2 linked regions of the Sediminicoccus sp. KRV36 genome follow. The protein of the gene in region 2 interacts with the protein of the main gene of each other region in a pairwise test. Links are inferred from orthologs where the notes say so. Each region holds a gene or a part of one and is shown on either strand. Other genes may lie near its edges.

Region 1 (4,666 bases), 210 kb from region 2 along the record:
GCGGGCCAGGACAGGGTTCGGGTCCTCGGCCGCGCCGGGGGTTGCTGTGGCAGGGGGCGCGGGCGCGGCTGCGGGGGTGGGCGCCGGGCCCTGGGCCAGGGCCGGGCCGGCGGCGAGGAGCAGAAGAAGCGAGAGAGGGAGGCGGGGCATCAGACAGAATCCATCAGGGTCGGCGCGACAATGGCCGATGGTCGCCCCCCCCACAACCCGGCCAAACCGGCCCGGATGCAGCGAGATACCCCCTGGATACCCCCTGGGCACGTTGACCCGGGGGCATGGGGACCTTACCTGTCCGTAGCCCAAAGCCGCCCCTCCCGCGGGCGGCGCCCGGAGAGAATCCACAGCTCATGTTCGCTCGTCTTGCCCGTGCCATCTTCGGTTCTGCGAATGACCGCTCGCTGAAGCGTTTTCAGGCGCGCCTCCCCGCGATCAGCGCCTTCGAAGCGCCGCTCGCCGCCCTGTCGGATGAGGCGCTGCGCGGCAAGACCGCGGAGTTCCGCGCCCGCCTGGCCGAAGGGGCGGAGCTGGACGACCTGCTGGAAGAAGCCTTCGCCGTGGTGCGGGAGGCCAGCAAGCGCGTGCTCGGCCTGCGCCATTTCGACGTGCAGATGATCGGCGGCATGGTGCTGCATGACGGCAAGATCGCCGAGATGAAGACCGGCGAGGGCAAGACGCTCGTCGCAACCTTGCCGTGCTACCTGAACGCATTGCCCGGCAAGGGCGTGCATGTCGTCACCGTGAATGACTACCTGGCCCGCCGCGACAGCGAATGGATGGGCCAGGTCTATGGCTTCCTGGGGATGAGCACCGGCGTCATCGTCCAGGGGCTGAGCGATGATGAGCGGCGCGAGGCCTATGCCTGCGACATCACCTACGGCACCAACAACGAATACGGCTTCGACTATCTGCGCGACAACATGAAGTATCGCCTGGAGGAGATGGTCCAGCGCCCCTTCCAATACGCCATCGTGGATGAGGTGGACTCCATCCTGGTGGATGAGGCGCGCACGCCGCTGATCATCTCCGGCCCCACGGATGACACGTCGGATCTCTATCGCCGCGTGGATGCGGTGATGGTGGAATTCGTGAAGGACACGGAGCGCTTCGAGAAGGATGAGAAGCAGCGCACCGTCTCCATGACGGAGAAGGGCGGCGAGGATATCGAACGCCTGCTGACCGAGGCCGGCGTGCTGGTGGAGGGCAACCTCTATGACAGCCACAATGTCTCCATCGTGCATCACGTGAATCAGTCGCTGCGCGCGCATGTGCTGTTCAAGCTCGATGTCGAATACGTCGTTCGCAACGACAAGATCATCATCATCGACGAATTCACCGGCCGCATGATGGAGGGCCGCCGCTACAGCGATGGCCTGCACCAGGCGCTGGAAGCGAAGGAGGATGTGACCGTCCAGCCGGAAAATCAGACGCTGGCCAGCATCACCTTCCAGAACTACTTCCGCCTCTATCCCAAGCTCTCCGGCATGACCGGCACGGCGGCGACCGAGGCCGATGAATTCGCCGAGATCTACAAGCTGGAAGTCGTCGAAATCCCGACCAACGTGCCCGTCGCGCGCAAGGATGAGGATGACGAGGTCTATCGCACCGCGCTGGAGAAATACGAGGCCGTCATCAAGCTGATCGGCGAATGCCGCGAGCGCAACCAGCCCTGCCTGGTCGGCACCACCAGCATCGAAAAGAGCGAGTTGATCTCGGGCCTGCTCAAGCAGGCGGGCATTCCGCACAACGTGCTGAATGCACGTTATCACGAGCAGGAAGCCGGCATCGTGGCGCAGGCGGGCCGCGCGGGGGCCGTGACCATCGCCACCAACATGGCGGGCCGAGGCACCGACATCAAACTCGGCGGCAATGCGGATATGCTGGCCAAGGCCGAGGTGCCCGAGGGGCATGGCGAGGAATACGACACGGTCTTCGCGCGCCATGTGGCCGAGGTGGCGCTGGCACAGCCCATCGTGAAGGCGGCCGGCGGGCTGTTCGTCATCGGCACGGAGCGGCATGAGAGCCGCCGCATCGACAACCAGCTGCGTGGCCGCTCCGGCCGCCAGGGTGACCCGGGCGGCAGCCGCTTCTTCCTCTCCCTCGAAGACGATCTGATGCGCATCTTCGGCAGTGACCGCATGGGCGGCATGCTGACGAAGCTCGGCCTCAAGGAGGGCGAGGCGATCATCCATCCCTGGATCAACAAGGCGCTGGAGAAGGCGCAGAAGAAGGTCGAGGCGCGCAACTTCGACACGCGCAAGAACCTGCTGAAATACGACGACGTGATGAATGACCAGCGGCGCGAGGTCTATGCCCAGCGCCGCGCCTATATGGAAGCCGCCGACCTCAGCGAGACCATCGCCGAGATGCGGCACGAGACCATCGGCGCCATGGTGGACCGCGCCATCCCCGAGAATGCCTATCCCGAGCAATGGGATCTGGAGGGGCTGGAAAAGCGCGTGCGGGACGTGCTGGGCCTTGATTTGCCCATCGCCGCCTATGCCAAGGAAGAAGGCATTGACGAGGTCCAGGTGCGTGAACGCATCGAGGCGGCGGCCAACCAGGCAGCGGCCGCCAAGGCCGCCAATCTCGGCCCCGACTTCATGCGCATGGTCGAGAAGTCGCTGCTGCTGCAGCTGTTTGACCAGGTGTGGAAGGAGCATCTGCTCAGCCTGGATCATCTGCGGCAAGGCATTGGTTTGCGCGCCTATGGCCAGCGCGACCCGCTGAATGAATACAAGCGCGAGGCCTTCGCGCTGTTCAACAACATGCTGGAGGATCTGCGCGAGCGCGTGACCTCCCTGCTGCTGCGCCTCGAACTCACGGCCGACGCGCCGCTGCCCGAGCCAGAGCCGATCCGCGTGACCGACATGCGCCACGCCGCCCCGGATGCCGAACCCTATGAGATGGCGCCGCAAGCCCCGGTGGGCGCGGATTACGGCGCCGCGGCCATCGCGCGGCAGGAGACCCGGGTGATTTCCGAGGTGGACCCGAATGACATGTCCACCTGGGACAAGACGCCGCGCAACGCGCCCTGCCCCTGCGGCTCGGGCAAGAAATACAAGCACTGCCACGGCAAGACCTGACCTGACCGGGCCGCGGCTTGCGGCCCCTACCCGGCCGCGCCGGCCACGATATTCACGGCCGCCGCCAGGATCACGGCGTTGAAGGCGAAGGCCACCAGCCCGTGCAGCAGCACGAGGCGCCGCATGCCGGGGCTGTCGGTGGTCACGTCGCTCACCTGGAAGGTCATGCCGATGGTGAAGGCGAAATAGAGGAATTCGGCGAATTCCGGCGTGCCGTCGCCGCCCGGAAACACCAGGCCGCGCTCCTGCATCCAGTATTCATGCGCATATTCCTGCGCAAAGAGCAGGTGCACATAGAACCACGAAAGAATGATCGCGAGGATGGCGATCGCGCCGGCCTGGCCATCCCACCGCAGCACCAGGAACAGCAGCGAGGCACCTGCCGCCAGGACGGACAGCCCGGTCAGTACGGCACGCCCGCCGGTCATTTCCCGCGCGCGGCCGCGCATGGCCTCGGCCGGCGCATCGCCCAGGCGGTGCAGCACCAGGCCCGCATAGATCAGGATATGCGCCGACCACCCCAGCATCCCCGCCGTCTCCAGCGAGAGGCCGAGGGCCCAGAGCAGCAGGAAGGTCGCGGAGCCCGTACCCAGGCCTTGCAGGGTGAAGCCGTGGCGCAGAATACCAGGGAGGCGCATCGCCAGGCTCAGGCCGCCATAGCCTGCGCGAAAACCGCCGCATCCACATTGCCGCCACTGAGGATGATGCCCGTCACCGCATCGCGCGTGGCGAGCTTGCCTGCCAGCACCGCCGCCAGCGCCACAGCACCGCCTGGTTCCACCACCAGCTTGAGGTGGGTGAAAGCGAAGCGCATGGCGGCGAAGACCTCATCCGGCGTCACCGCCAGGCCATCGGTGACGCGCGGCGCATTGACCGCGAAGGTGATCTGGCCCGGCTGCTTCGACAGCAGCGAATCGCAAAGCCCGGCGCCCTGGCCATCATTGGCGATGCGGTGGCCGGCGCGCAGCGACTGGCCGTAATCATCCCAGCCTTCCGGCTCGATGGCATAGATGCGCGCCTGCGGGGCCATGGCCCGGGCCGAAAGGGCGGAGCCCGCCAGCAAGCCGCCACCGCCGGTGCAGATGGCCAGCTGGTCGGGCTTGAAGCCGGCGGCCAGCGCATCCTCCAGCAACTCCAGGATGGCGGTGCCCTGCCCGGCGATGACATCGGCATGATCGAAGGGGGGGATATGCGCCGCCCCGCGCTGCGCCGCGAGATCGGCGGCCAGCGCATCGCGATCCACGCCGTGCCGGTCGAAGAAATGGATGTCGGCACCCCAGGCGCGCGTCGCCTCCACCTTCACGCGCGGCGCATCCTGCGGCATGGCGATGAGGGCGGGCATGCCGAGCGCATGGCAAGCGGCCGCGATGGCCTGGCCGTGATTGCCGGAGGAATGGGTGACGATGCCGCGCGCCCGCGCCTCAGGCGGCAGTTGAAGCGCGGCATTGGTGGCGCCCCGCAGCTTGAAGCTGCCGGTGATCTGCAAGGGCTCGGGCTTGATCAGCACGACGCCGCCGGCCGCTTCATCCAGCGCGCGATGGCGCAGCATGGGCGTGCGGCGAATGCGCCCCTTGAGGCGCTGC
Region 2 (5,748 bases):
CGCCCCGGCCGGCGCCCCGGCCCGCCCGCCCGGGGCCACGCCCGCCCCCGGCGGCCGGCCGGGCTGACCGCGCATGTTCTCCGCCATCTTCGTTCGCCGCCCGCGCTTCGCCATCGTCATCTCGATCGTGATGACCCTGGCCGGCGCGCTGGCCATGTTCAACATTCCTGTCGCGCAATTCCCGGATATCGTACCGCCCGTCGTGCAGGTGACGGCGCGCTACCCGGGCGCCTCCGCCGGCGTGGTGGAAGCGACCGTCGCGCAGCCGATCGAGAGTGCCGTGAACGGCGCGGACCGCATGCTCTACATGCGCTCCAATTCGGGCAGTGATGGCAGCTACACGCTGGCGGTCACCTTCGCGCTCGGCACGAACCCGGACATCAACACGGTGAACGTGAACAACCGCGTGCAGGGCATCCTCGCGCGGTTGCCGCCCGAAGTGCAGCGCAGCGGTGTCACCGTGCGCAAGCAATCCTCGGCCGTTCTGCAATTCATTGGCGTCTCCTCGACCAATCCCGAACATCCGCCGCTGTTTCTCTCGAACTACGTCACCATCAACATGCTGGATACGCTGCGCCGCCTGCCCGGTGTGGGCGATGTGCAGATGTTCGGCGCGCAGGATTACTCCATGCGCGTCTGGTTCGAAGTGGACCGGCTGAACAACCTCAATGTCTCGCCATCGGAGATCATCGCCGCCATCCAGGCGCAGAATATCCAGGCGGCGGCGGGGCGCATCGGTGCCCGGCCGGTCGGCGACGACCAGCAATTCCAGTTCAACATCCAGGCGCAGGGCCGGCTGATCACGCCCGATGAATTCGGTGCCATCGTGATCCGCGCCAATCCGGACGGCTCCACCCTGCGCGTGCGCGATGTCGCGCGGGTGGAACTGGGCGCGGCCAGCATGGATGTGGAGGCGCGGCTGAACGGGCGCGCCAGTGTCACCATGGGCATCTATCTCTCGCCCGGTGCCAATGCGGTCCAGGTCGCGCAGCTCATCACCCGCACGCTCGCCACGATGAGCCAGCGCTTCCCCGAGGGGATGCGCAGCACGGTCATCTACGACACCTCCACCTTCGTGACCGACACGATGTATGAGGTGATCAAGACCCTGATCGAGGCCTTCATCCTCGTCGTCATCGTGGTCTATCTGTTCCTGGGTTCACTGCGGGCGACCATCATCCCGACCATCGCCGTGCCGGTCTCGCTGATCGGGACCTTCGCGGTGCTCTTCGCCATCGGCTATTCGGCCAATACGATTTCGCTGCTGGCCATGGTGCTCGCCATCGGCATCGTGGTGGATGACGCCATCGTGGTGGTGGAGAACGTCGAGCGTGTGATGGAGGAGGAGCCGGACCTCACCCCCGCCGAGGCCACCAACAAGGCCATGAGCGAGATCACGGCGCCGATCATCGCCATCACGCTGGTGCTGCTCTCCGTCTTCGTGCCGATCGGGCTGATCTCGGGCGTGGCGGGCGTGTTGTTCAAGCAATTCGCCGTCACCATCAGCGTCGCCATGATCATCTCGGCGATCAATGCCTTGACCCTTTCGCCGGCGCTTTGCGCCATCGTGCTGCGGCATGAAGGGCCCAAGCGCGGGCCGATCAAATATGTGCTGCGCGCCATCGACAAGGTGCGTGACGGCTATGCGTGGCTGGTCGGGCGGCTGGTGCGCGTTGCCCTGATCTCCATCCTGCTGACCGGCGCCTTCGCCTTCGGCATTTTCACCCTGGGCACCCGCACGCCCTCGGGCTTTCTCCCGCAGGAGGATCAGGGCGCCTTCTTCGTGCAGATCCAGCTGCCGCAAGGCTCCTCCGTCGCACGCACGCGCGACGCGGCGATCCAGGTCGAGGCGTTCCTGCGCCAGAATCCGGCCATCGAGAATATCCTCGCCATCATCGGCTTCTCCTTCATCGATGGCGGCGCGCAGTCCAACTCGGCCTTCCTGGTCGCGCGCATGAAGCCCTTCGAGGACCGCAAGACGGTGGAGGCGAGTGTCTTCACCGGGATCCGCTCGGTCTTCGGCTTCGGTGCCGGATTCCGCGTGGCCAATGTCTTTGCGTTCAACGTGCCGCCGATCCTGGGCCTGGGCACGGGTGGCGGCTTTGAATATCAGCTGCAGGATTTCGAGGGGCGGGACCCGGTGGAACTGGGCGGCGCCATGATGGGCATGATGGTGGCCGCCAACCAGGATCCGCGGCTGGTGGGCGTATTCTCCACCTTCTCGCCCACCACGCCCTCGCTCTACCTCGATGTGGATCGTGACAAGGCGCAGGCGCTGGGTGTGCGCATCAGCGATGTCTTCACCACCTTGCAGGCCTCGCTGGGCGGCTTCTACGTGAATGACTTCAATCTGTTCGGCCGGACCTGGCAGGTGAATATCCAGGCGGAGGCCGCCGATCGTGATGACCTGCCGGATATCTGGCGCCTGCAGGTGCGAAATTCACGCGGGCAGATGGTGCCGTTGCGGGCCTTCGCCGATGTGCGCATCGTGCTCGGGCCGCAGACTATCCAGCGCTACAACAACACGCGCAGCCTGACGCTGAACGGGCAGGGTCGCCCGGGCGTTTCCTCGGGCGATGCGATGATGGCCATGGAGCAAATCTCGGATCGCGTGCTGCCCTCCGGCTACAGCTACGACTGGACCGGCACCGCCTTCCAGGAGCGCCAGGCGGCCGGGCAAACCGGCGCGCTGATCGCCCTGGCACTGCTCTTTGCCTATCTCTTTCTGGTGGCGCTGTATGAGAGCTGGACGATCCCTGTGCCGGTGCTGCTCTCGGTCGCGGTGGGGGGGCTTGGTTCCTTCACGGCGCTCTACGTCGCCGGCCTGCCCCTCAATGTCTATGCGCAGATCGGGCTGGTCGTGCTGATCGCGCTGGCCGCCAAGAACGGCATCCTGATCATTGAATTCGCCAAGGAGCAGCGCGAGAAAGGCCTGCCCATCCAGGAGGCGGCGGTGCTCGGCTCCAAGATGCGCTTCCGCGCGGTGATGATGACGAGCTTCGCCTTCATCCTGGGCCTGGTGCCCCTGGTGACGGCGACGGGCGCTGCCGCCCTCTCCCGCCAGGCCGTCGGGCTGCCGGTGTTTGGCGGGATGCTGGCGGCGTCGCTGCTCGGCATCTTCATGATCCCGATGCTCTATGTGGTGTTCCAGTCGCTGCGCGAGCGCCTGAAGGGGATGCTCGGCATGGGCAAGGCGGAGCCGGCCAAAGCCCACTGAAGGAAGGTGCCGGAGGCCGGGCTCCTGGCAGGGTCGGGGGCCAGATCGGGGGCAGGGCCCCTGGCTCCCCTCAGATCGGCGTTTCCTCGACCTTTTCCGCCAGGTCGCTCCATTCCGGCCACTTCTTGCGCACGACGGGGCTGTTCGGCGCATAGGCATGGCAGGTGCCGAGCAGGGCCGGGCGCTTGCGGGGCGCGCCCTCGGCCTCGGCCTTGCGCTGCGCCGATTGGCGCCGGTGCCGCAACGGCCACATCGTCTGGAAGGCCACCGTGCCCATCTGGGCCAGGACCTCGCGCAGATGGGTGCAGCCCAGCACGCCGCCGACGCGCTCATTCACCGCGCGGTTGAAGCCGGGCCCGATGGACAGCCCCGCCAGATTGGCAAAGGCCGGCGTGGCCCCGGGGCAGACGGCGAAGGGCGTATGGTCGGACGCTGCCTCACAGGCGACGATCAGCATGTCCTCATTGATGGTCATGCGCACCCACATGCCATGGATCGGATCGCCCGGGCCGACCTGGCCGCGATGCTCGGAGGGAAAGCCGTAGGTCTTGGTGTCCGTCAGATGCGCCTCGATATCCACCAGGCCATCCTCCCGGACATAGCCGCGCAACTGGATATCGCGCAGGTGTTCGAGCTTGCGGGGGGCGGGGGCGGAGAGTGGCATGCCCCAGAGATAGGCTTTTGATGCGCTGCCGCAAAGGGCAAAGGCAGGGCCGGGCCTGCCGGCGACTCTGGCGGCCTTGGCCGCCGCGTGGTAGCCGCGCCCATCCGCATTGACCGAAGGCGATCCCATGTCCGACCAGCCCAACACCCCCGCAAACGGAAGCTCCGCCCAGGAGCCCATGCCGATCGTGCTCAACATCCAGTTCACCAAGGATCTTTCCTTCGAGGTGCCCGGCGCCCCGGAGATCTTCGCCACCCTGCGCGAGCAGCCGCGGGTGGACCTGGCGCTGGATGTGCAGGCCCGCCCCATCCAGGAAGGCCAGAACGTCTTTGAAGTGTCGCTGATGATCCGCGCCGATGCGAAGGTGGGGGAGACGCCCTGCTTCATCGCCGAGCTCACCTATTGCGGCATCTTCACGATCACCGTGCCGCAGGAGCATCTGGAGCCGGTGCTGCTGGTGGAATGCCCCCGGCTGCTCTTTCCCTTCGCCCGCAACATCCTCGCCGATGTGACGCGTGAGGGCGGCTTCCCGCCCGTGATGCTGAACCCGATCGATTTCGTGCAGCTGTGGCAGAATCGCCGCAACCAGCCCGTGGGCAATGCCTGAACGGGCAAGCCCTGGGCGAGGTGGGCTAGAGCTGCGGTAGGTCCTGTCGGCCCAACCTGACTGGTCCGTAGCTGCCGCGGCGCAGCGCCGTGACCAGGGCATATCGGGGCCGCGCGGCCCCTTACTGGGAGCTGTGTGGCACCCTGCGGGTTGCAAATTCGCAAAGAATTTACACGCAGGGCTTGCATTCATTTAATTTCACTCGCTTTAATGGACGCCAGACCTTAACCGAAGGTTAACCGTATGGCTCCTGTGCCGATGGCGTTCCCCAGCCCGTCCCGTCCCCTCCTGCGCTTCCCGCAGGAGATTGCGGGGGCGCCACCGGCTCTGCATCTCTCACCGCCCCATCTGGCGGGCGGTGAGCTTGAGATGCTGCGCCTTTCCCTCGAATCGGGATGGCTCGCGCCGGCCGGGCCAGGCCTGACCGCCTTCGAGGAGGAGTTGACCGCCGTCATGCGGCTCCCGCATGCACTGGCCACGGCTTCCGGCACGGCGGCGCTGCATATGGGCTTTCGCCTGCTGGGCGTCGGGCTGGGGGATGAAGTCTGGGCGCCCAGCCTGACCTTCGTGGCCACGGTGGCGCCCGCCGTGCAGATGGGCGCCACGCCGCGCTTCCTCGATGCGGACCCGGCGAGCTGGACACTGGACCCGCATCTGCTGCGGGAGGAGCTTGCCGCCGCGGCCCGGCGCGGGCGCCTGCCGCGCTGCGTGGTGCCGGCGGATCTCTACGGGCAGCCCACGGACATGGCCGCGATCCGGGCCGCCTGCGAGAATTGGGGCGTCCCCGTATTGTCGGACAGCGCCTGCGCCCTGGGGGCCATGCAGCATGGCATGCCCGCCGGCCATGGCGCCAACCTCGTCGCCCTCAGCTTCAACGGCAACAAGATCATCACGGCGGGCGGCGGCGGGGCACTGCTCTCTGAGGATGCAAGCCTGATTGCCCGCGCGCGCAGCCTGGCGACACAAGCCAAGGAGCCGGGGGCCCACTACCAGCATGAAACCACTGGCTTCAATTACGCGATGAGCTCGCTGCTGGCGGCGGTCGGCCGCGCGCAATTGCCAAGCCTGGCCGAACGCGTGGCCGCCCGTCGCGCCATCTTCGCCCGATACGTCACGGCGCTGGGGCAGATCCCGGGCTTGAGCTTCATGCCCGAGCCCGGCTGGGCCAGCTCCTCACGCTGGCTCACCGTGATGCAGGTGGACCCGCGCGATTTTGGCGTCGATCGCGAGGCGCTGCGGCGGGCCCTGGCCGAACAGGGC

The links. Proteins that work in one complex are often made in the same cells at the same time.
Region 1: the proteins of secB (region 2) and secA interact in binary tests that used the Escherichia coli proteins (3 or more experiments, as listed by UniProt). The link is inferred for Sediminicoccus sp. KRV36 from one-to-one orthologs.

What each region holds. Positions count from the first base shown.
Region 1 is NZ_CP085081.1:516,640-521,305, reverse strand. The notes cover bases 1-3,283. They hold secA (preprotein translocase subunit SecA), read left to right. Parts: upstream 1-347; coding sequence 348-3,083; downstream 3,084-3,283. Other genes in these bases: LHU95_RS02465 (DUF1345 domain-containing protein), read right to left, coding at 3,110-3,283; LHU95_RS02475 (peptidylprolyl isomerase), read right to left, coding at 1-150. In the rest of the region: more of LHU95_RS02465, read right to left, coding at 3,284-3,721; LHU95_RS02460 (threonine/serine dehydratase), read right to left, coding at 3,730-4,666. UniProt on the Escherichia coli protein: Required for protein export, interacts with the SecYEG preprotein conducting channel.
Region 2 is NZ_CP085081.1:307,432-313,179, forward strand. The notes cover bases 2,767-5,748. They hold secB (protein-export chaperone SecB), read left to right. Parts: upstream 2,767-4,008; coding sequence 4,009-4,488; downstream 4,489-5,748. Other genes in these bases: LHU95_RS01490 (multidrug efflux RND transporter permease subunit), read left to right, coding at 2,767-3,217; LHU95_RS01495 (DUF2889 domain-containing protein), read right to left, coding at 3,288-4,079; LHU95_RS01505 (DegT/DnrJ/EryC1/StrS family aminotransferase), read left to right, coding at 4,858-5,748. Also shown: LHU95_RS01485 (efflux RND transporter periplasmic adaptor subunit), read left to right, coding at 1-67; more of LHU95_RS01490, read left to right, coding at 74-2,766. UniProt on the Escherichia coli protein: One of the proteins required for the normal export of some preproteins out of the cell cytoplasm. It is a molecular chaperone that binds to a subset of precursor proteins, maintaining them in a translocation-competent state.